DNA from 3 places in the Streptomyces sp. NPDC059917 genome. Region 1 is predicted to be linked to each of the others. Evidence: riboswitches for the same ligand, from Rfam matches in the RefSeq annotation. Region 1 holds a riboswitch; each other region holds the start of a gene.

What was found. Region 1 has a riboswitch for cobalamin ahead of ACFWAR_RS11865 (DUF4430 domain-containing protein). Riboswitches for the same ligand answer to the same signal wherever they lie in the genome.
Region 2: linked by a shared signal. The riboswitch ahead of ACFWAR_RS32275 (ribonucleoside triphosphate reductase) and the one ahead of ACFWAR_RS11865 (DUF4430 domain-containing protein) in region 1 are both predicted to bind cobalamin.
Region 3: linked by a shared signal. The riboswitch ahead of ACFWAR_RS05260 (CoA-acylating methylmalonate-semialdehyde dehydrogenase) and the one ahead of ACFWAR_RS11865 (DUF4430 domain-containing protein) in region 1 are both predicted to bind cobalamin.

Annotation. Positions count from the first base shown of each region.
Region 1 covers NZ_JBHWLC010000016.1:36-7,194, forward strand. The annotation lists partial or broken gene ACFWAR_RS11845 (hypothetical protein) at 1-158, shown strand, start outside; gene ACFWAR_RS11850 (MFS transporter) at 158-1,432, shown strand; gene ACFWAR_RS11855 (4'-phosphopantetheinyl transferase family protein) at 1,442-2,176, shown strand; gene ACFWAR_RS11860 (immune inhibitor A domain-containing protein) at 2,297-4,633, shown strand; cobalamin riboswitch at 4,641-4,790, shown strand; gene ACFWAR_RS11865 (DUF4430 domain-containing protein) at 4,831-5,319, shown strand; gene ACFWAR_RS11870 (ABC transporter ATP-binding protein) at 5,461-7,086, shown strand; gene ACFWAR_RS11875 (phosphatidylinositol-specific phospholipase C domain-containing protein) at 7,136-7,159, opposite strand, start outside.
Region 2 covers NZ_JBHWLC010000079.1:11,256-18,414, forward strand. The annotation lists gene ACFWAR_RS32270 (anaerobic ribonucleoside-triphosphate reductase activating protein) at 1-517, opposite strand, end outside; gene ACFWAR_RS32275 (ribonucleoside triphosphate reductase) at 514-2,349, opposite strand; cobalamin riboswitch at 2,378-2,551, opposite strand; gene ACFWAR_RS32280 (glycoside hydrolase family 71 protein) at 2,624-4,306, opposite strand; gene ACFWAR_RS32285 (hypothetical protein) at 4,593-5,069, shown strand; gene ACFWAR_RS32290 (DUF6585 family protein) at 5,158-5,958, shown strand; gene ACFWAR_RS32295 (GNAT family N-acetyltransferase) at 5,921-6,487, opposite strand; gene ACFWAR_RS32300 (NADP-dependent isocitrate dehydrogenase) at 6,613-7,159, opposite strand, start outside.
Region 3 covers NZ_JBHWLC010000006.1:2,492-9,650, reverse strand. The annotation lists gene ACFWAR_RS05270 (enoyl-CoA hydratase/isomerase family protein) at 1-815, opposite strand, end outside; gene ACFWAR_RS05265 (acyl-CoA dehydrogenase family protein) at 812-1,957, opposite strand; gene ACFWAR_RS05260 (CoA-acylating methylmalonate-semialdehyde dehydrogenase) at 1,962-3,461, opposite strand; cobalamin riboswitch at 3,671-3,857, opposite strand; gene ACFWAR_RS05255 (short-chain fatty acyl-CoA regulator family protein) at 3,923-5,329, opposite strand; gene aceA (isocitrate lyase) at 5,649-6,968, shown strand; gene aceB (malate synthase A) at 7,066-7,159, shown strand, end outside.

The sequences.
Region 1 (7,159 bases):
GCCGCCTGGAGGTCCGTACGTACGACCGCGCGCCCCGGCCCGGAGCCCTGGCGCGCGCCGCCCGGCGGGCCGTGGCGCTCGCCCTGCGCGGCGGCCGGAGCGCCCCGGCCGCCGCCCCCTCGCCCTTCCCCTCCACCCCTCACAGAAGCGGTGCCTGATGGATACGAACACCACACCCGCCCCCGCCCCCGCCGTGCAGTGGGGCCGGGTCGGCTCCCTGGTCGGCGGCCAGGCCGCCGTCCAGCTGGGCAGCTTCGCCCTGCTGATCGCGATGAACTGGACCGCCGTGCAGCTCGGCGGCACCCGGGCGGTCACCCTCCTGATGCTGGCGGCCACCGTGCCCCGGGCCCTCATGCTGATCTTCGGCGGGGCGGTCGCCGACACCCTCGGCCCGCGCTTCGTCCTGCTGCGCACCACCAGCGCCCGGGTCGTCCTGCTCGCGACCGGGGCCGTGGTCACCGCCACCGCGCAACAGCTGTGGCCGCTGGTGACGATGGCGCTGATCGAGGGCGTCCTGCTCGGTCTGGCCGGTCCCGCCTCCGGGGTGCTGCTGCCGATGTTCGCCCGCGGGGACCAGCTGGCCCGCGCCAACTCCCTCTACGCCATGGTCCTGCGCGTCGCACCCATCCTGGGCGCGCCGGCCGGTGCCTGGCTGATCACGGTCGGCGAGCTGTGGGTCGCGATGGTGGTCGGGGCGGTCACCGGGGCGATCTGGCTCGGCTGCCTGCTGCACGTCACGCACGGGTTCACCCGTCCCGTCCGCGAGCCCGGCGTCTCGCTGCTCAAGCGCTCCGGTGACGGATTCCGCCTGCTGGCCCGGCACCCGCGACTGCGCTGGATGTTCATCGCCTCGCTCTGCCTGGACATGGCCTTCAGCTGGCCCGCCGAGGTGGCCCTGCCGCTGCTGGTGCACCAGCGCGGGTGGGGCGTCGGCGCGGTGGGCGTGGTGCTGGCCGCCTTCAGCGTGGGCGCGCTGGGCTCCAGCGCCGCGGGCGCCGTACTGGCCCACCGCATCTCGATGTTCGTACGGCTGGTCGTGACCGGCGTGGGTCTGGCGGCCGGGATCCTGGTGATGGCGCTGATGCCGTCGGTGCTCTCGCTCACCGTCGTGGCCGCCGCGGTCGGTCTGCTCTCCGGGCTCAACGGTCCCGCGATCGTGACCCTTTACCAGCAGTCCGCGCCGGAGGACCGGATGGGCGCGGCGATGTCCACGCTGTCGCTGGCGGGCATCGGTACCGCGCCGATCTCGATCGCGGTCTTCAGCAGCCTGTCGTTGCTGCTCGGGGTGCAGACCACCTGGCTGGTGTGCGGGACGATCGCCTTCGTCTCGCCGGTCGCCGCGGTGATGGCGCTGCGGACCCCGGCGAAGACCGGGGAGCCGGCCGAGAGCGCCGCCCTCCCCGCCGCCGCTCCCGTCCCCGCGTCCGTGTGAGGAGGAGCGATGACGATGATGACGACCCGCACCGAATCCCCGCCCTCGGTCGGCCTGTTGGTGCCGTCCCGGCTGTCGGATCCCGGTCCGGCACGGGCCGCGCTGCTGCCCGCGGGCCCCGACCTGTGGTTGGTGGACACCACCGGATACCGGGCGCACGCCGCCCGGCACGCGCCCGGCACGCTGGACGCGCAGGAGCTGGCCCGGGCCGCCGAGTTCGTCCGGGCGGCGGACCGTGACGCGTACGTCTGCGCCCATGTGGCGCTGCGCCGCCTGCTGGGTGCCTACCTCGGCATCGCCCCGCGGGCGGTGACGGTGGACCGGGCGCCCTGCGCGCACTGCCAGGAGCCGCACGGGCGGCCCGTACTGCCCGGCGGGGCGCTGCACTTCTCGCTCTCGCACTGCCACGGGCTGAGCCTGCTGGCCTTCGCGACCGTCCCGGTCGGGGTGGACGTGGAGGAGGTGCCCTCGGCGCGCACGATCGCCGAGACGGCGGACGTGCTGCACCCGCGCGAGGCGGCCGAGCTGGCGGTGCTGCCCGCCGCGGAGCGGCCGTTGGCCTTCACCCGGGTCTGGACGCGCAAGGAGGCGTACCTCAAGGGGCTGGGGGTGGGCCTCTCGGAGGACCCGGCGGCCGACTACGTGGGCTCGGGGCCCGTTCCGGCCCGGCTCGCGGACTGGGCGCTGACGGACGTCCTGGTGCCGGAGGGGCACTGCGCGGCGGTGGCGCTGCGCAGCGGGTGAGGGCGCAAGCGGGGTGGCCGCCGGGCGGCGGGGAACGGGACCACGCGACCCCTATGCGTGACCTGTGACATGTGAAATATTACCTGCGCCCCGGCCGAACTCCCAGAAAGGTCAGCCACGTTGCGCAGACTCGTCGCGGCAGGAGCGGCGATAGCCCTCGCCCTCCTCGCCACCCCCGCGCTCTCCCCCACCGCGCTCGCCGCGGTCCCACCCGCCCCCGGACCACGGATCACCGCCGCCGAGCAGGCGGCCGCCCCGCCGCCCGCACCCCTGGAACTCCAGCGCCAGGCCCTGCGCCGCCAGGCCCTCGAAGAGATCGCGGCGGGCCCCGGCGCCGGGGCCGGAGCCCTGCGGGCCGAGCCGGACGGCACCCTCCCGCGCACCGCCAAGGTCGGCAAGCGCTACGTGGAGCTGGCCCAGGAGCGCAAGGACAAGGTGTTCGTGATCCTGGCCGAGTTCGGCGACCAGGTGGACACCACCACGCAGTACGAGGGCAAGCCGCGCTTCGGCGGCACGCCCGGCCCCCGGCACAACACCATCCCCAAGCCCGGCGCCAGCGACAACCACACCCTGTGGCGCAAGGACTTCAGCCAGGCCTCCTACCAGCAGCAGTTCTTCTCCGACGCCCCCGGCGCGGTCAGCCTGCGCTCCTACTACGGCCTCCAGTCCTCCGGCCGCTACGACATGGACGGCAAGGTCAGCGGCTGGGTCAAGCTCCCCTGGAACGAGGCCCGCTACGGCACGGACAACTGCGCCGAGCCCGGCCAGTGCCGCACCAACTGGGACCTGGTCCGCGACGCCACCGACGCCTGGTACCGGGGCGAGGTCGCCAAGGGGCGCACGGCGGCCCAGATCAAGGCCGAGCTGGCCGAGTACGACGTGTGGGACCGCTACGACGCCGACCACGACGGCAACTTCAACGAGCCCGACGGCTACCTCGACCACCTCGTCATCGTGCACGCCGGCAAGGACCAGACCTGGGGCGGCGGCGCCCAGGGCAAGGACGCCGTCTGGGCGCACCGCTGGTTCGCGTACTACGACCAGGCCGGCACCGCGGGCCCCGCGGGCAACAAGGCGGGCGGCACCCCGGTCGGCGACACCGGGATCTGGGCGGGCGACTACCTGACCGGCGGCGAGAACAGCGGGGTCGGGCTCTTCGCCCACGAGTTCGGCCACGACCTGGGCCTGCCCGACATGTACAGCTCGGACGGGGACAACAGCGTCAACTTCTGGTCGCTGATGTCCTCGGCCTCCTACCTCGGCAAGGGCCGGGGCACCACCGGCGCCTTCCCCGGGGACCTGGACGCCTGGAGCAAGCTCCAGTTGGGCTGGCTCGAGTACACCGAGGCCGACGCGGGCCGCAGGACCAAGGCCGTCCTCGGCGTCTCCGGCTACAACACCGATGATCCACAGGCCCTGTTGGTGCACCTGCCGCCCTCGGTGACCCGTACCGAGCTGGCCGATCCCTACGAGGGCGCGGCCCAGTGGTGGAGCGGCACCGGCGACTTCATGGACAACACGCTCACGCGCACGGTCGACCTCACCGGGGTCCCGGCGGGCGCGCCCGCCCGGCTCGACGCCCGGGTCTGGTACGACGTGGAGAAGGACTTCGACTTCCTGACCGTGGAGGCCTCCACCGACGGCGGGACCACCTGGGCGGCGCTGCCCGGCACAATCGGCGGCGCCGCGATCCCCGCCAAGGGGATCTCCGGCACCTCGGGCGGCTGGGCCGAACTCGGCGTGCCGCTGGGCGCCTTCGCGGGCAGGAGCGTCTCGCTGCGGCTGCGGGTGACCTCGGACAGCAACACCCACGGCAAGGGCGTGGCCTTCGACGACCTGCGGATCACCGCGGACGGCCGCGAGCTGCTGCGCGACGGCGCGGAGCAGGGGGCGAACGGCTGGACGGCGATCAAGTGGTCGCGCACCGAGGGCCGTTACGGAACCGAGCAGCACCCGCGCGCCTACGTGGTGGAGAACCGGCGCTACACCGGCTTCGGCGAGTACCTCAGGACGGGACCGTACAACTTCGGGCAGGGCGACGACTCCGTGGAGTTCTACCCCTACCAGCAGGGCGTGTTGATCTGGCTGTGGGACACCGCGTACAGCGACAACACCACCAAGGCCCACCCCGGCGGGGGCCTGCTGCTGCCGGTCGACGCCCGGCCCGAGGCGCTGCGGTTCACCGACGGATCGCTCGTCAACGCGCGGGCGCAGACCTTCGACGCGACCTTCTCGCTGCGGCCGAGCGACCGGATCGTGCTGCACAAGGCGGGGACGCCGCTGGTGGTGCCCGCGCGGCCGGGCGTGTCCGTCTTCGACGACCGGCACGGCAGTTACTGGAACGCCGATCTGCCGCAGGTCGGGGTGAAGGTGCCGGACACCGGGACCCGGATCGCGGTGGTCAAGGAGGCCTCGGGCGGGGCGTTGACCACCGTGCAGGTGAGCCCCTCGCCCTGACCCGGCGTGCCCCTATGATGACCCCGATAACTTCATGCGTGCGTGACCAGGGGAAGCCGGTGCGAATCCGGCGCTGACCTGCAACCGTGTGCGGCCCGCCGCCCCTCGGGGCGGCGGGCCGCGAGTCGGAGCACCTGCCACGGCACGCCGAAAGCTTCCACTGTCATGGACTACAGCGCGAAGAAAGGCACCCCGCCATGCGCAGCATGCTCATACGCCGTACCGCCGTCACCGCCGCCGCCCTCGGGCTGGCACTGACGGCCGCCGCTCCGGCCGTCGCCCACACGACCGCCGCCCGCACCAACGCCCCGGTCCTGGTGCGGCTCACCGTGCAGGGCCCCGACGGCAACCTCTTCAAGGGCCTGGTGCTGACCAAGGGGCACGAGGTGACGACCGCGACCGGCGGCACCCACAAGTGCGACGGCACCAACGGCGCGCAGAACCCGAGCCCGGTCCCCACGCCCACCGCCGCCCTCGACGACGCGGCCCGCCAGCGCCACTTCGGCTGGGACGGCACCTGGTACGCGTCGTTCGACGACTTCTCCGTGGACACCGTCAAGAACGTCTCCGGCGGGGGCGCGGCGTACTGGAACATCTCGGTGAACGGGGTCTCCACCCCGGTCGGCGGCTGCCAGTTCAAGATCAAGACGGGTGACGAGGTCGCCTTCACCTGGACCTCCTTCTAGCGGTGGGCCACGGGGATTCCTTCGGCGCGGGAAGCGGTCGGTTTTGCCGGGTACTCCCGGTCAGGGGTGTCGGTTACCATCCGAGCTACCTCAACCGACCTCTGTAGCCCCAGAGTTGGTCCGCACCGCCAAGGAATCCCCGTGATCAGCTTCGAGAACGTCAGTGTGAAGTACGACGACGCGCCCCGATCAGTGCTGCGGGACGTGAACCTGACCGTCGAGGAAGGCGAGTTGTGCCTGGTCGTCGGGCGCACCGGCGTCGGCAAGTCGACCCTGCTGGGCACGGTCAACGGACTGGTCCCGCACTTCACCGGCGGCACCCTGTACGGCCGGGTGACCGTCGGTGGCCGGGACACGGCCGAGCATCCACCGCGCGAACTCGTCGACCTGGTCGGCGTGGTGGGCCAGGATCCGCTCGACGGCTTCGTCACCGACACCGTCGAGGAGGAGCTGGCCTACGCGATGGGACAGCTCTCCGTGGACGCGGCGGTGCGGCGCGGGCGGATCGAGGAGACCCTCGCCCTGCTGGACCTGACCGGGCTGCGCCACCGGCCGCTGCACGAGCTCTCCGGCGGCCAGCAGCAGCGCGTGGCCATCGGTTCCGTCCTGACCGCGCACCCCCGGGTGCTGGTGCTGGACGAGCCGACCTCCGCCCTGGACCCGGCGGCGGCCGAGGAGGTGCTGGCGGTCGTCACCCGCCTGGTGCGCGACCTGCGGATGACGGTGCTGCTCTGCGAGCACCGGCTGGAGCGGGTCGCGCAGTACGCGGACCGGGTGATCCACCTGCCCGGTGACGGGACCGTGGTGTCCGGGCGGCCCGCCGACGTCTTCCGTACGTCGACGGTCGCGCCGCCCGTGGTCGAGCTGGGGCGGCTCGCGGGCTGGTCCCCGCTGCCGCTGTCGGACCGGGAGGCGCGCCCGGCCGCGGCCCCGCTGCGGGCCCGGCTGGCCGGGCGGGTACCGGCGCCGGTGCGCCCCGCCGCGCCGACGGGCGGGGGCGAAGCCCTGCGGGCCGACGGGCTGACCGTGACGCACATGGGGCTGCCCGCGGTGCACGAGGTGGACCTGGTGCTGCGCGCCGGGGAGGTCACCGCCCTGATGGGACCCGGCGGCTGCGGCAAGTCCTCGCTGCTCCACGCCCTGCACGGGTCGGGGCCGCGGCGCTCCGGCACGGTGACGGTCGGCGGCGAGGGCGGCCGGGACCCGGGGACCCTTCCGGCCGCCGAGGTCCGGCACCTGGTCGCGATGGTCACCCAGACGCCGACCGACCTGCTGAGCCGGGTGACCGTACGCCAGGAACTCGGCCAGGCGGACGCGGAGTCGGCGGCCTCCGGCGCGAGACCCGCGCGGGAGCTGCTGGACCTGCTGGCGCCCGGGGTCGACGACGCCATGCACCCGCGGGACCTCTCCGAGGGCCAGAAGCTGGCCCTCGTCCTGGCCGTCCGGCTCGCCGCGACGCCGGGGGTGCTGCTGCTGGACGAGCCGACGCGCGGCCTGGACCACCGCGCCAAGGCGGCGCTGATCCGGATCGTCGACGAGCTGGCGGCTCGGGGCACGGCGGTGCTGATCGCCACGCACGACGTGGAGTTCGCCGTGCGGGCGGCCGACCGGGCGGTGCTGATGGCGCGGGGCGAGATCCTCGCGGACGGCCCGGCCGCCGAGGCGCTGGCGGCCTCGAAGACCTTCGCCCCCCAGGTCGCCCGGATCCTGGCCCCCCTGCCCTGCCTGACCGTGGAGCAGGTCGCGGGGATGCTGGACGGTCCGTGACCCGGCGGGCCGGACCGGCCGTCCGCGCGGGCGGCCCTGCGGCGGGCGGTCAGCCGCGCGGCACCACGCTCGC
Region 2 (7,159 bases), on a different contig from region 1:
GGGCCCGTGCGTCCAGGTGCGCCGGATCGACGGTGGTGCGCAGTTGGTGCGGGACGCCGGAGGCGAGCAGGAGGCGCAGGCTCGCCTCGGCCGAGGCCGCCGCGTGACCGATGCCGGTGACCCGCTCGTAACGGCCGGGCGGGGCCTTCACGTCGAAGCCGACCCAGTCCAGCAGGCCCTCCTCCAGCAGCCGGGCGAAGCGGCGCGGGAAGGCCCCGCCGGTGTGCAGGCCCACCTGGTGGCCCAGCGCGCGGGCCTCGCGGATCGCCTCGGCCAGGTCGCGCTGGAGCAGGGGTTCGCCTCCGGAGAAGACCACGCCGTCGAGCAGGCCGGTGCGCCGCGCGAGGTGGCGCAGCACCTCGTCCCAGCCGATGGCGGCGGGGGCGAGCGGGGAGAGCAGGTCGGGGTTGTGGCAGTAGCCGCACCGCCAGGGGCAGCCCTGGCAGAAGACGGTGCTGGTCAGCTTGCCCGGCCAGTCGCAGGTGGACAGCCGCGACCAGCCGCCGATCCGGATCACGCCCCGGCTCCCGCTCCTGCGCCCGTGCCCGCGCCGGTGTCGGATCCCGGCGCTCCGCCGACGTGCCGGAAGTGGACGCGCTCGGCGTGCTCGCCCTTCTTGCCGATGTTGAAGGAGGACACCGGCCGGTGGTAGCCCATGACCCGCGTCCACACCTCGCAATCGGCTCCGCAGTGCGGGCAGTTGGGCTGCTCCCCCGCGAGGTAGCCGTGTTCGGCGCAGATCGAGAAGGTCGGGGTGACCGTGAGGTAGGGCAGCCGGAAGCGCTCCAGGGAGCGGCGCACCAGGGACCGGCAGGCCTCGGCGGTGGGGATCCGCTCCGTCATGTAGAGGTGCAGGACCGTGCCGCCGGTGTACTTGGCCTGGAGTTCGTCCTGCCGCTCCAGCGCCTCGAAGGGGTCGTCGGTCCACCCGACGGGCAGCTGCGAGGAGTTGGTGTAGTAGGGGTTGGCGTCCGTGCCCGCCTGGAGGATCTCGGGGTACCGCCGCCGGTCCTCCTTGGCGAAGCGGTACGTCGTCCCTTCGGCCGGGGTGGCCTCCAGGTTGTAGAGGTTCCCGGTGCGCTCCTGGAACTCCACCATGCGGGCGCGGACGCGGTCCAGCAGGCGGACGGCCAGCGCGTGCCCGGCCTCGGTGGTGATGTCGTCCGCGTCCCCGGAGAAGTTGCGGATCATCTCGTTGATCCCGTTGACCCCGATGGTCGAGAAGTGGTTGCGCAGGGTGCCCAAGTAGCGCTTGGTGTAGGGGAACAGTCCGCCGTCGATCAGGTCCTGGACGGTGATCCGCTTCAGCTCCAGGCTGTCCTTGGCCAGCTCGCACAGCCGGTCCACGGCGGCCATCAGGGCGTCCTCGTCGCCCGCGTGCAGGTGGCCGAGGCGGGCGCAGTTGAGCGTGACCACGCCGAGGGAGCCGGTCTGTTCGGCGCTGCCGAAGAGGCCGTTGCCGCGCTTGAGCAGCTCGGTGAGGTCGAGCTGGAGGCGGCAGCACATCGAGCGGATCATGTGCGGGGACAGCTCGGAGTTGATGAAGTTCTGGAAGTAGGGGAGCCCGTACTTGGCGGTCATCGCGAAGAGCCGCTCGGCGTTCTCGCTCTCCCAGGGGAAGTCCCGGGTGATGTTGTAGGTGGGGATCGGGAAGGTGAAGACCCGGCCGGTGGCGTCGCCCTCCGTCATGACCTCGATGTAGGCCCGGTTGATCAGGTCCATCTCGTGCTGGAGCTCGCCGTAGGTGAAGTCCGCTTCGACCCCGCCGATCACGGGGACCTGATCGCGCAGGTCCTCGGGGCAGGTCCAGTCGAAGGTGAGGTTGGTGAAGGGGGTCTGGGTGCCCCAGCGCGAGGGCACGTTCAGATTGTGCACCAGCTCCTGGACACACTGCCTGACCTGGGCGTACGTCATCGCGTCGAGGCGGACGTAGGGGGCGAGGTAGGTGTCGAAGGAGGAGAAGGCCTGGGCGCCCGCCCATTCGTTCTGGAGGGTGCCGAGGAAGTTGACGATCTGGCCGACGGCCGAGGACAGGTGCCGGGGCGGGCCGGAGTCGATCTGGCCGGGGACCCCGTTGAACCCCTCGGTCAGCAGGGTGCGCAGGGACCAGCCCGCGCAGTAGCCGGAGAGCATGTCCAGGTCGTGGATGTGGAAGTCGCCCTCGCGGTGGGCGGCGGCGATCTCGGCCGGGTAGACGCGCTCCAGCCAGTAGTTCGCCGTCACCTTGCCCGCCGCGTTCAGGATCAGGCCGCCGAGCGAGTAGCCCTGGTTGGCGTTGGCGTTGACCCTCCAGTCCCGGCGCTCCAGGTATTCGGTCACGGTCTCCACGGCGTCTACGGCAGCGGTCACGGCAGCCCTCCCACGAGGCTCGGCACGGAAGTGTGGTTCGTTGGCCGGCAGGTGTCGGACTCGCGCGGCGCCCCGTCCCCGTCGGGGGAAGGGCGTGCGCTCACCGTTGCGGGGCAGTCCCGGATTCGCATCGGGTTCCCTGTTGCCTCGGTCGGGGCGGACATGAGCGTGGCCCCGCCGAACCGGCAGGGCCAACACTACATATGGATATGACCGCCCAGCGCGACCACAAGATATTGGGTGACCTTCGTCCCGGGAGAGGGTCCCAAAGTCCCTACGGTGACGTGCGGCCGCTGGTCGCCCCGTAGTACTGGAGGTCCTGGACCGCGACCGTGCGGTCCACCGGGTACGACAGCTCGACCGAGGTCGAGGTGACCCCGTCGCGGACCGCCCGGGCCGAGCTGGTGCCGGAGCGCAGCTCCAGCAGGTGCGACCGGACTCCGGCGGGGGCCTCGTAGGCGTCCGCGTCCCCGCCGGTCGCGGTACGGACGGTGGCCGGGGCGGTCAGGAAGCTGAGCACCTCCACCGCGTCCCGAGGCGCGGCGCTGCCCTTGCGCAGGGACATCACCAGGGACTGGGTCCCGGTCGGGTCGGCCGCGGCGAACTGGGTGCGCGAGGTCAGGTAGAGCGTGTCCCGGACGATCCGCGGCCAGGAGCCCGTCTTGAACCGGGTCAGGTAGTAGGAGGAGATGTCCAGGTAGGTGTGGCCGTTGTGCAGGGAGGGGGCGAACTGGCTGCCCTCCGAGTAGTCGTTCCAGGTGGTCAGCTGCACCCAGTCGGCGCCGTCGTCGATGGCGTGCGTCCAGGTGGAGCGCAGGGTGGCGGTGTTCCCGGCCTCGTCGTAGATCCCCTGGTTGGGGCGGGCGTCCTGGACGGAGACCGGCTGCATCCAGATCTTGCCCGCCTCGTGCGCGCGCCGGACGTCGTCGGCCGCGCCGTCCTGGCCGACGTAGCTGCGGCTGCCCCACTCGGAGAACCCGTAGCTGATGGGCGCGAACCGCGCGCCGTGCGCGGCGAAGTCGAGGAAGAGCGGGACGAACGCGGTGCGGATGCCGTGCTTCGACCTCAGCAGGTCGATCACCCGGCTCCACCAGGCGACGTCCTTCTCCTCGGCCTTGAAGGGGGAGACGACCAGCCGACCGTCGCCCAGGCGGTGCGCGGCGGGCGCCGCGGCGAGGGCGGCGAGCGCGGTCGCGAGCACGGCCGGGTCGTCGGTCTTGAGGGAGGTCATGTCCGGCATCAGCATGATCTTGAAGGCGGGGTCGACCGAACGGGCCGCCTCCATGAGGAGGTTGGCGCGGTCCCAGTTGGGGCCGGAGAGGGAGAGCAGGTCGAGGGTGAAGCCGTCGATCCCGGCGGCGCGGGCCGTGCGCACCTCCTGGCGGAGGTTGGCCAGCTCCCAGTCGCCCTGTTGGGGCGGCACGGGCAACGGCCGGTCGCGCAGCAGCCCGCCGTAGCGCTCGTGCTTGCCGTTCTCCCCCGCCGGGGCGAGGTAGTTGCGGGTGTAGTAGTCGCCGTCCGCGCTCGCGTTGTCGAGGGAGAGCGGGTAGGGGGTGAAGTAGTGGGCGAAGACCAGCTTCTTGCCGGCGCGCAGCGCGGTGGCGTCCGGCAGGTCGAAGGGCAGGGCCCCGGCGGGCCGTCCGCCGCCGTCCGCCGCGCCCCCGGCGCCCGCGCCCTTGGACGCGTCGGGGTCCGGGCTCGCGTCGGGGGCCGCGCTCCCCGGAGCACCGGGAGAGCCGCCGCGGTCCCCGGGTCCGACGGACCAGGGCGCGCCGATGTCGGGGGCCGAGCGGCCGCGGCGGTCACCCGCGGAGAAGGGGTCCCAGGCGAGGCCCGTCGCCGCGAACACCCCGACGAGGAGGAAGCCCGCGACGAGCGCGGCCAGCAGCATCCGGCCGCCGCGCGGGCCCGGTCGGCGCCGGTGCGATAAGGGTCGGCCCGGTCGCTGCGCACTCATCCTGGTCCCCTTTCCGGAACGTGCCCGTGTCCGGGGCTGCACAGCAGTAGAGCCGATTCCCGACATCCGGACAACCGTTCCCCCTCCGGTCGGGCCGGGCACGTACGTCACGGGGACCACGCCGACTACGCAGAGCGTCTCGACGGCCGGGGGACGGTCAACACCCGGTACGGAATGCGAAATTCCCCTGGCCTTACGGCACAACTGGCGCATAATCGACCGCACGCGGCTCGAATCAACCCTGGCGCCGCGCTGGGCCACGCATGCAATGGGGGGCATCGTGCCGATGGGGGATCCGAACGGGAGACAGGAACGGCAACCGGGGTGCACGGGGACGCTGCCGGCGACCTCCGCCGAGTTGTCCCGGCTGCTCACCGCCGTCCGGCGGGGGCGGGTGCTGACGGTGACGGGAGGATTCGGCGCTCCGCGGAGCCTGCTGGTGCGGGAGATGGCCCGGCGCCTGACCTCCAACTTCTGCGACGGGGTGGCCGTCGTCACCCTCGAATACGCCTCCGGGGTCCGCGAGTTGGTCGGTGCGCTGGGCACCGTACCGGGGATCCCCTACCTGCCGCGCGGGTCGGCCAACGCCGCCTCGTGGCTCGCGGAGCGGGACATGCTGCTCGTCCTGGACGGCTCCGACCGGCTCACCCCCGAGGCCCTGAACTGGCTCCGGGCCCTGCTCGCCCGCGCGCCGGGGCTGCGGATCCTGGCCGCCGGGCGCTATCCGCTCGCGCTGGAACAGGAGCGGGTCCACCGCCTCTGACGCGGTTTCCGTTTCCGTCTCCGGGCGCGGGCGTCTGCCTCCACAATGGTCGCCCGATCGCCAACAGGCGTACATGGAGGGGGACGTGATGAGTGATCAGGACGTACCGGCGGCCTTGGGCAGGCACGAGAGGACCTTCGCGGCGGGTTCCGGCAGCGGTCCGTCCAGGGCGCGCCGACGCAGGTCCGTGAACCTCAGCGTGGGCGCGGTGGTGTTCTTCTTCGCGATGGTCAGCCTGGGCATGCTCGTGGCGGGCAAACCGCCCTTCCTCGCGCTCCTGCCCCTGGTCCTCGGCGGGGCGGCGTTCCTGTGGATCTGGCGCCACAGCATGTGGACCATCAACATCGAACCGTACGACGAGGTCGAGTTGTACGAGAACGGGCTGCTCGGGCGGGCGGGCCGCAAGCAGCGGGCCCTGCTCTGGAGCGAGGTCTCCTCCTACGAGGTCGGTCTCTACCAGCCGCCGATGAAGGTGACCGCGGACGGCGTGGAGCCCACCCGGTCGCACGGCACGAAGATGCACTTCTCCCGGGACGGCGACGGCGACTTCGAGGTGATGCTCAGCGGGATCGCGGAGGGCGACGCGCTCATGGCCGAGGCGTCCGCCCGGATCATGGCGCACCTGCTGCCCGCCGCCCTGGAGACGGTCCGCTCCGGCCGGGCCGTGGAGTTCGGGCCGCTCTCGGTCGATGCCACCGGCATCCACCGGGACGCCCGCACGGTCACCTGGGACGACTTCGACGCCTTCGTGGAGAACCCGGGGTCGAGGGTGGCCGTGCGGGACGTGGACGGGAAGGAGTCGCTCCACAGCAAGGCGAGCGAGCTGCCGAACCGGGCGGTCCTGCACGCGCTCATCGAGCGCTTGCAGGCGGAGCGCTCGGCAGGTTGAGCCCGGGCCACTCCTCGGCGAGCAGGCCGAGGATCACCTCGTCGACGAAGGCGCCGTCCACCCAGCCGGACTTGCGCAGGGTTCCCTCGCGGGTGAAGCCGGCGCTCTCGGCGGCGCCGATCATCGCGGCGTTGTCGGCGAGGGTCTCCAGCTGGAGGCGGTTGAAGCCGCGCACGGTGAATCCGTAGTGGCACAGGAGCAGGACCGTCTCCAGCCCCAACCCCCGCCCGCGGCTGCCGGGCAGCAGCGACAGCCCGACGTGCGCGAAGCGGTTGTGCGTGTCGATGCCCCAGAGCACGGCCTCGCCCGCGAGCCGCCCGGTGGACAGCTCCACCACCGAGAAGCAGGCGGACTTCTCCGAGGCCCCGGCGGGTTCGAAGGGCGAGTGTCCGCCCGTGGCGGGCAGGGGGCGCCAGGGCTGGGCGTTGGCCCGGGAGTGGGTGGTCACGTCGTCGTACAGCTCGGCATGGAGGACGGCCACGTCATCGGGGTGCCGGGCGCGCAGCCCGGCCAGGTGTCCATTGATCACCCGGTATTCCTAGCCGCCGCCGGTCCCGGCCCACAACCGGATTACCCGCGCACGCACGACCGCCCCGGCCGGAGGGTTCCGGGCCGGGGCGGAGCGTTGCGCGCGGGTGGATCGACCGGGGCCGATCAGCCCAGGAGCGTGAGCGCCTGGTTCAGCGTCGCGGACGGACGCATGACGGCCGAGGCCTTGGCGACGTCGGGCTGGAAGTAGCCGCCGATGTCGGCCGGGGAGCCCTGGACCGCGATCAGCTCGGCGACGATGGTCGCCTCCTGCTCGCCGAGGGTCTTCGCGAGGGCCTCGAAGGAGGCCGCCAGCTCGGTGTCCTCGGTCTGGCGGGCCAGCTCCTGCGCCCAGTACAGGGCGAGGTAGAAGTGGCTGCCGCGGTTGTCGATGCCGCCGAGGCGACGGCTCGGCGACTTGTCCTCGTCCAGGAACGTGCCGGTGGCGCGGTCCAGGGTGTCGGCCAGCACCTGGGCGCGGGCGTTGTCCGTGGTCTGCGCGAGGTGCTCGAAGGAGACGGCCAGCGCGAGGAACTCGCCGAGGCTGTCCCAGCGGAGGTAGTTCTCCTTGACGAGCTGCTGCACGTGCTTGGGGGCGGAACCGCCGGCGCCGGTCTCGAAGAGGCCGCCGCCGTTCATCAGCGGGACGACCGACAGCATCTTGGCGCTGGTG
Region 3 (7,159 bases), on a different contig from region 1:
ACCTTCAACGCCGTGGGCGACTTCGTCAGGAGCAGGTCGGCCGCTTCCTTCGCCTCCGGTGCGCCGCTGGCGCGCAGCCGGTCCAGGATCTCCTCCACGGTGTCCGCCGCGTAGCAGTGGTCGATCCACTCCCGCCGGGCGCGGAGCACTCCGCCGGGCGCGGGCACGACGTACCGCTCCAGCACCTCGTGCACGTCGGTGTGGGCGAGGTCCGTGGCCAGCTGCGGCAGCAGCGCCGCGGGGACGAAGTGGTCGGCGAGCCCGCACAGCAGCGCGTCGGCCGCGTCGACCGGCGTGCCGGTGAGGGCGAGGTGGGTGCCCAGCTCGCCGGGCGCCAGCGTCAGGAGGTAGGTGCCGCCGACGTCGGGGACGAAGCCGATGCCGGTCTCGGGCATGGCCACGCGGGAGCGTTCGGTGACGATGCGGACGCTGCCGTGGGCGGAGATCCCGACGCCGCCGCCCATCACGATGCCGTCCATCAGGGCGACGTACGGCTTGGGGTAGCGGGCGATCCGGGCGTTGAGCCGGTACTCGTCGCGCCAGAAGTCCGCCGAGGCGGTGGAGCCGCTGCGGGCGTCCTCGTGGATGGAGCGGATGTCGCCGCCCGCGCACAGGCCGCGCTCGCCGGCGCCGCGCAGCACGACGGCCGCGACGGCCGGATCGTGCTCCCACGCGGTCAGCGCCGCGTCGATGCGCAGGGCCATGGCGTGGGTGAGCGCGTTCAGGGCCCGGGGACGGTTCAAGGTCACGTACCCGGCCCGCCCCTCGGTGTGCAGGAGGACGTGATCGGCGCCTTCGGCGGCGGTGGGGCTCATCGCAGGGCCTCCGTGAGTCCGCGGGCGACGATGATGCGCATGACCTCGTTCGTTCCTTCCAGGATCTGGTGCACCCGCAGGTCGCGGAGGATCTTCTCGATCCCGTACTCGCTGAGGTAGCCGTACCCGCCGTGCAGTTGCAGGGCCCGGTCCACGACGGAGTAGCCGGTGTCGGTGGCGAACCGCTTGGCCATCGCGCACAGTTGGGGGGCCAACGGATCACCCTGGTCCAGCGAGGCGGCCGCCTGGCGGACCAGCGCGCGCGCCGCGGCCAGCTCGGTGGCCATGTCGGCGAGCCGGAACTGCAGCGCCTGCGCGTCCAACAGCCGGGCCCCGAAGGCCTCCCGGTCGGCCAGGTACGCCAGGCTGCGGTCCAGTGCGCTCTGCGCACCGCCCAACGAGCAGGCGGCGATGCCCAGACGGCCGCCGTTCAGGCCGTTCATGGCGATGCGGAAACCGTCGCCCTCGGCGCCGAGCCGTCGGTCGGCGGGCACGCGGACGGCGTCGAGGACCACCTGCCGGGTGGGCTGGGCGTTCCAGCCCATCTTGCGCTCGTTGGGGCCGAAGGAGACGCCGGGGTCGTCGCGTTCGACCACGAAGGCGGAGATCCCGCCCGGACCCTCACCGCCGGTGCGCGCCATGACGACGTACACCTCGGCGGCGCCCGCACCCGAGATGAACTGCTTGACCCCGCTCAGGACGTAGTCGTCGCCCACCCGTTCGGCCCGGGTGCGCAGCGCGGCGGCGTCCGACCCGGCGCCCGGTTCGGTCAGGCAGTAGCTGCCGAGCGAGCGGGCCGAGCACAGGGCGGGGAGCCACCGGTCGCGCTGGACGCGGTCGCCGTAGCGGTCGATCATCCAGGCGACCATGTTGTGGATGGACAGGTATCCGGCGATGGAGGGGCACCCGGTGGCGAGGGCCTCGAAGACGAGGACGCCGTCGGCGCGGCTCAGGCCCGAACCGCCGTGCTCCTCGCGGACGTAGACGCCGCCGAGTCCGAGGTCGGCCGCCTTGCGGAGCACGTCCACCGGGAAGTGCTTGTCCTGGTCCCAGCCGACGGCGTACGGACCGAGCTGCTCCTGCGCGAAGTCGAGCGTGACCTCGGCGAGGGCGAGCTGATCGGGGGTCAGTGTGGTGGTCACCGGCTCAGCCCATCGTCGGGATGGTGAAGCTCGCGCCCTCCTTGGCCCCGGAGGGCCAGCGCGAGGTGACGGTCTTGGTACGGGTGTAGAAGCGGATCGAGTCGGGGCCGTGCTGGCCCAGGTCGCCGAAGCCGGACCGCTTCCAGCCGCCGAAGGTGTGGTAGGCGACGGGGACCGGGATGGGCACGTTGACGCCGACCATGCCGGCGCCGACGCGGCGGGTGAAGTCGCGGGCGGTGTCCCCGTCGCGGGTGAAGATCGCGACGCCGTTGCCGTACGGGTGCTCGGTGGGCAGCCGCAGTGCCTCCTCGTAGTCCGCCGCACGGGCGACGCACAGCACCGGGCCGAAGATCTCCTCGCGGTAGATCCGCATCCGCGGGGTGACGCGGTCGAAGAGGGAGGCCCCGGCGAAGAAGCCGTTCTCGTGCCCGGGCAGGGTGAACCCGCGCCCGTCGACGACGAGTTCGGCGCCCTCGTTGACCCCGATGTCGACGTAGCGCCGGACCCGGTCCAGCGCGTCCCGGCTGACCAGCGGGCCGAAGTCGGCGTCGGCGTCGTCGGAGCGGCCGATCCGCAGGGTGGCGATGCGCTCCCCCAGGCGGGCGACCAGCGCGTCGGCGGTCTCCTCGCCGACGGGGACGGCGACGGCGATCGCCATGCAGCGCTCACCGGCCGAGCCGTAGCCCGCCCCGATGAGGGCGTCGACGGCCTGGTCGAGATCGGCGTCCGGCATCACGATCATGTGGTTCTTGGCGCCGCCGAAGCACTGGGCGCGCTTGCCGTGGGCGGCGGCGGTGGCGTAGATGTGCGCGGCGATCGGCGTGGAGCCGACGAAGCCCAGCGCCTGCACCCGGGGGTCCGTCAGCAGCGTGTCGACCGCCTCCTTGCCGCCGTTGACCACGTTGAACACGCCGGGCGGCAGCCCCGCTTCGAGGAACAGCTCGGCGAGGCGCAGGGGTACGGAGGGGTCCCGCTCCGAGGGCTTGAGGACGAAGGCGTTGCCGCAGGCGAGCGCGGGGGCGGCCTTCCACAGCGGGATCATCGCGGGGAAGTTGAAGGGGGTGATGCCCGCGACGACGCCGAGCGGTGAGCGCAGGGAGTGCACGTCGATGCCGCTCCCGGCGTTGTCGGTGAACTCGCCCTTGAGGAGGTGGGGGATGCCCGCGGCGAACTCGACCACCTCCAGGCCGCGTTGGATGTCGCCGTGGGCGTCGGCGACGGTCTTGCCGTGTTCGGCCGACAGCAGTCGGGCCAGTGACTCCCTTTCGCCCGCGATCAGTTGCAGGAAGCGCAGCAGTACACGGGCGCGGCGCTGCGGGTTCCACTCGCCCCACTCGCGCTGCGCCGCCTCGGCGTCGGCGATGGCGGCCTCGGTGTCGGCGCGTCCGGCGAGCGGGACCCGGGCCTGGACGGCGCCGGTGTTGGGGTCGTGGACGTCGGCGAAGAGGCCGGACGTGCCGGTGGTGTGCTTTCCGCCGATGAAATGGGTGAGTTCGCGGACCATGGGAGCCTGCTCTCGTCAGGTGAGGATCCGGGGACGGCACGGCGCACCGGCGACCGGACCCGGTTCGGGTCCGTCGCGTGGGGTGCCGTGGGACAGGGCTGCCGGGGGCGGCCCGAGAGCTAGAGCGCGGGGGTCGCCGCTCGCTCCGCCGGATCACCAGGGTCGTGGGTACGGACCGGTGCCATGCGTGTCTGCTCCATCCTCGTGGACAACACGGAACGTTCCGCGGCCGGTAACCTGACTCCCGGATCACCGCGTGCCGTCCGCCTCGCCGACGTGACAGCGTCAGTGGCGTGTGGAGGGCAGCACACTCCCCGGTCACAGTGGCGGGACCGTGCCGGATTCACACCGGCTTCCCTGCACCGCGGACCTTGTGCCACGAACATATAGTTGGACGTCCTAGTAAGTCCACCCCCGCCGCCCCCGCCACGCCCACCGGCCCGGGCGGGCGACCGGCCCGCTCAATCGCCCTCGGTGACGACCGGGTAGGGCACGAAGGTGCTGCTGTTCTCGTCCACCGCGAGCGTTCGCCCGAGCGGGGGAGCGGCGCGCTGGGGGCATTCGAGGCGTTCGCAGAGGCGGCAGCCCATGCCGATCGGCGTGGCGGCCGAGGCGTTGGCGAGGTCGAGCCCGTCGGAGTAGACCAGGCGGGAGGCGTGCCGGATCTCGCACCCGAGGCCGATCGCGAAGGTCTTGCCGGGCTCGCCCCAACCGCCGCGGTGCCGGGTGACGGCCCGGGCGGTCCACAGGTGGCGCGCGCCGTCGGGCATGGCGGCGATCTGGACGTGGATGCGGCCGGGGGCGGCGAAGGCCTCGTAGACGTTCCACAGCGGGCAGGTGCCGCCCGCCCGGGAGAAGTGGAAGCCGGTGGCGGACTGCCGCTTGGACATGTTCCCGGCCCGGTCGACGCGGACGAAGGAGAACGGGACGCCCCGCAGGCGCGGCCGCTGGAGGGTGCTGAGGCGGTGGCAGACCGTCTCGTAACCCAGGCCGAAGCGCACGGTGAGCTTCTCGATGTCGTAGCGCTCCTCCTCGGCCGCCGCGTGGAAGGCCGGGTACGGGAGCACCAGCGCCGCGGCGAAGTAGTTCGCGATGCCGATGCGGGCCAGCGACCAAGCGGCCGAGCCCGCCTCGAAGTCCTCCGAGGCGAGGGCGGACAGACCCGCCCCGTGTTCGAGGAGCGCGAGCTGGGTGGCCATGCGGAACGCCTGCTGCCCGGGGAGCAGGCGCGGCGACAGGTGCAGGGTCCGCCGCGCGGGGTCGTAGCGGTGCAGCCGGTCGGCGTCCGGGGCCAGGCGTACGCCGTGCCGCTCGGCCAGCCGGTCCGCGAGGGCGGGCAGTACGCCGCCGGGGCGGATGCCGATCGCCTTCGCCAGGGCCTCGGCCGCGAGATCGGTGTCGTGGAGGTAGTTCTGGCGGCGGTAGAAGAACTCGCGGATCTCCTCGTGCGGCGGCCGGGGTCCGCCGACGGTCCCCCCGGCCCTGCCGTCCGCGGCGTCCGCGAGCCGCTCCGTCAGGGCCACGTTGCGCCGCCCCAGGTCGAGCAGGACCCCGGCGAGGGCCGGCAACCGCTGGACCAGCTCGGCCAGTTCGGAGGCCGAGACCCGGGCGGCCGTGATGTCGTCGGCCAGGGCCTCGCGCAGGTCCGCGAGGGTGCGCGCGCCGTCCCGCTCCGCGAAGAAGCCCGGATCGACGCCGAAGGCCTCCGTGAGCCGGAGCAGCACGGGCACCGTGAGCGGGCGGGAGTCGTGCTCCATCTGGTTCAGGTAGCTGGGGGAGATCTCCAGTCGGCGCGCCAACTCGGCCTGGCTGAGCCGCCGCTCCTCGCGCAGCCGCCGCAGCCGCGCCCCCGCGTAGGTCTTGCCCATCGTGCCCCCCGTCGCACCTACCAGTGAGTAGGAAGGTGAGTGTAGGCGCCGCCGCGGACCGCGCACCCTTCGCAACCTTGGCAATCGCGGCGGAGAAGATGCGCAGAACCTGGCATGCGGCCACGGTTGATGGCACTCGGTGCCACTGTCAGAGTCGGACTGCGGCCAGGAAAGCCCGCCGATGCGCCCGATGGGCGGGGAAGGCGGACCGCGCCGCACGGTGTGCAGGGTGCACCGAGTGTCACCCGGTGACGCGTCGATGTCTCATTCGCACCTTTCACATGTCCACTTTTTGACGTGAACTCAAGGGGAGACGGCCATGGCCGCGCAGCAGGCTCAGGATCAGGCTCGGGCTCAGGCGGGAACGACGACGGCGGCGGCCCGGGAACTGGCGCGGCGGTGGGCCGACGACCCCCGCTGGGCGGGCATCGAGCGGACCCACTCCGCCGAGGACGTCGTCCGACTCTCCGGCAGCGTCCGCGAGGAGCACACCCTGGCCCGGCGCGGCGCCGAGCGGCTGTGGCGCCAGCTGCACGAGCAGGACTACATCCACGCCCTGGGCGCCCTCACCGGCGGCCAGGCCGTCCAGCAGGTCCGGGCCGGACTCCAGGCGATCTACCTGTCCGGCTGGCAGGTCGCGGCCGATGCCAACCAGGCCGGCCACACCTACCCCGACCAGAGCCTGTACCCGGTCAACTCGGTGCCCCAGGTGGTCCGTCGGATCAACAACGCCCTGCTGCGCGCCGACCAGATCGCCACCGCCGAGGGCGGCGCGGACACCACCGACTGGCTGGCCCCGATCGTGGCGGACGCGGAAGCCGGTTTCGGTGGCCCCCTCAACGCCTTCGAGCTGACCAAGGCCATGATCGCGGCGGGCGCGGCGGGCATCCACTACGAGGACCAGCTGGCCTCCGAGAAGAAGTGCGGCCACCTCGGCGGCAAGGTGCTCGTCCCCACCGCCCAGCACGTCCGCACCCTGAACGCGGCCCGCCTGGCCGCCGACATCGCGGACACCCCGACCCTGATCATCGCCCGTACCGACGCCCTCGCGGCCACCCTGCTGACCAGCGACGTCGACGAGCGCGACGCCGAGTTCTGCACGGGCGAGCGCACCGCCGAGGGCTTCTACCGCGTCCGGGGCGGCATGGCCCCGGTCATCGCCCGCGGCCTCGCCTACGCCCCGTACGCGGACCTGATCTGGGTGGAGACGGGCACCCCGGACCTGGCGCAGGCCCGCGAGTTCGCCGAGGCGATCCACGCGCGGTACCCGGACCAGATGCTGGCCTACAACTGCTCGCCGTCCTTCAACTGGAAGGCGGCGCTGGACGACGACCAGATCGCGAAGTTCCAGCGGGAACTGGGCGCGATGGGCTACCGCTTCCAGTTCATCACCCTGGCCGGCTTCCACTCCCTCAACCACGGCATGTTCGACCTCGCCCGCGGCTACGCCGAGCACGGCATGACCGCGTACGTCGACCTCCAGGAGCGCGAGTTCGCCGCCCAGGCGCAGGGCTTCACCGCCGTCAAGCACCAGCGCGAGGTCGGCACGGGCTACTTCGACCTGGTCTCCACCGCCGTCAACCCGGCCTCCTCGACCACCGCGCTCGCGGGCTCCACCGAGGAAGAGCAGTTCCACTAGGACCCGCACCGCACCGCCCCCGGGGCCCCGTACCGGAGCCCCGGGACCTCCCCTTCACCTCTTCCTCCGCTCCCCTTCCCCCCTAGAGGAGACCCGTATGTCCGTCCACGCGATCACGCGCCGCGTCGAGGTCCTCGCGGCTCCGGGCGAGCGCCACGACGAGATCCTGACGCCCGAGGCGCTCGACTTCC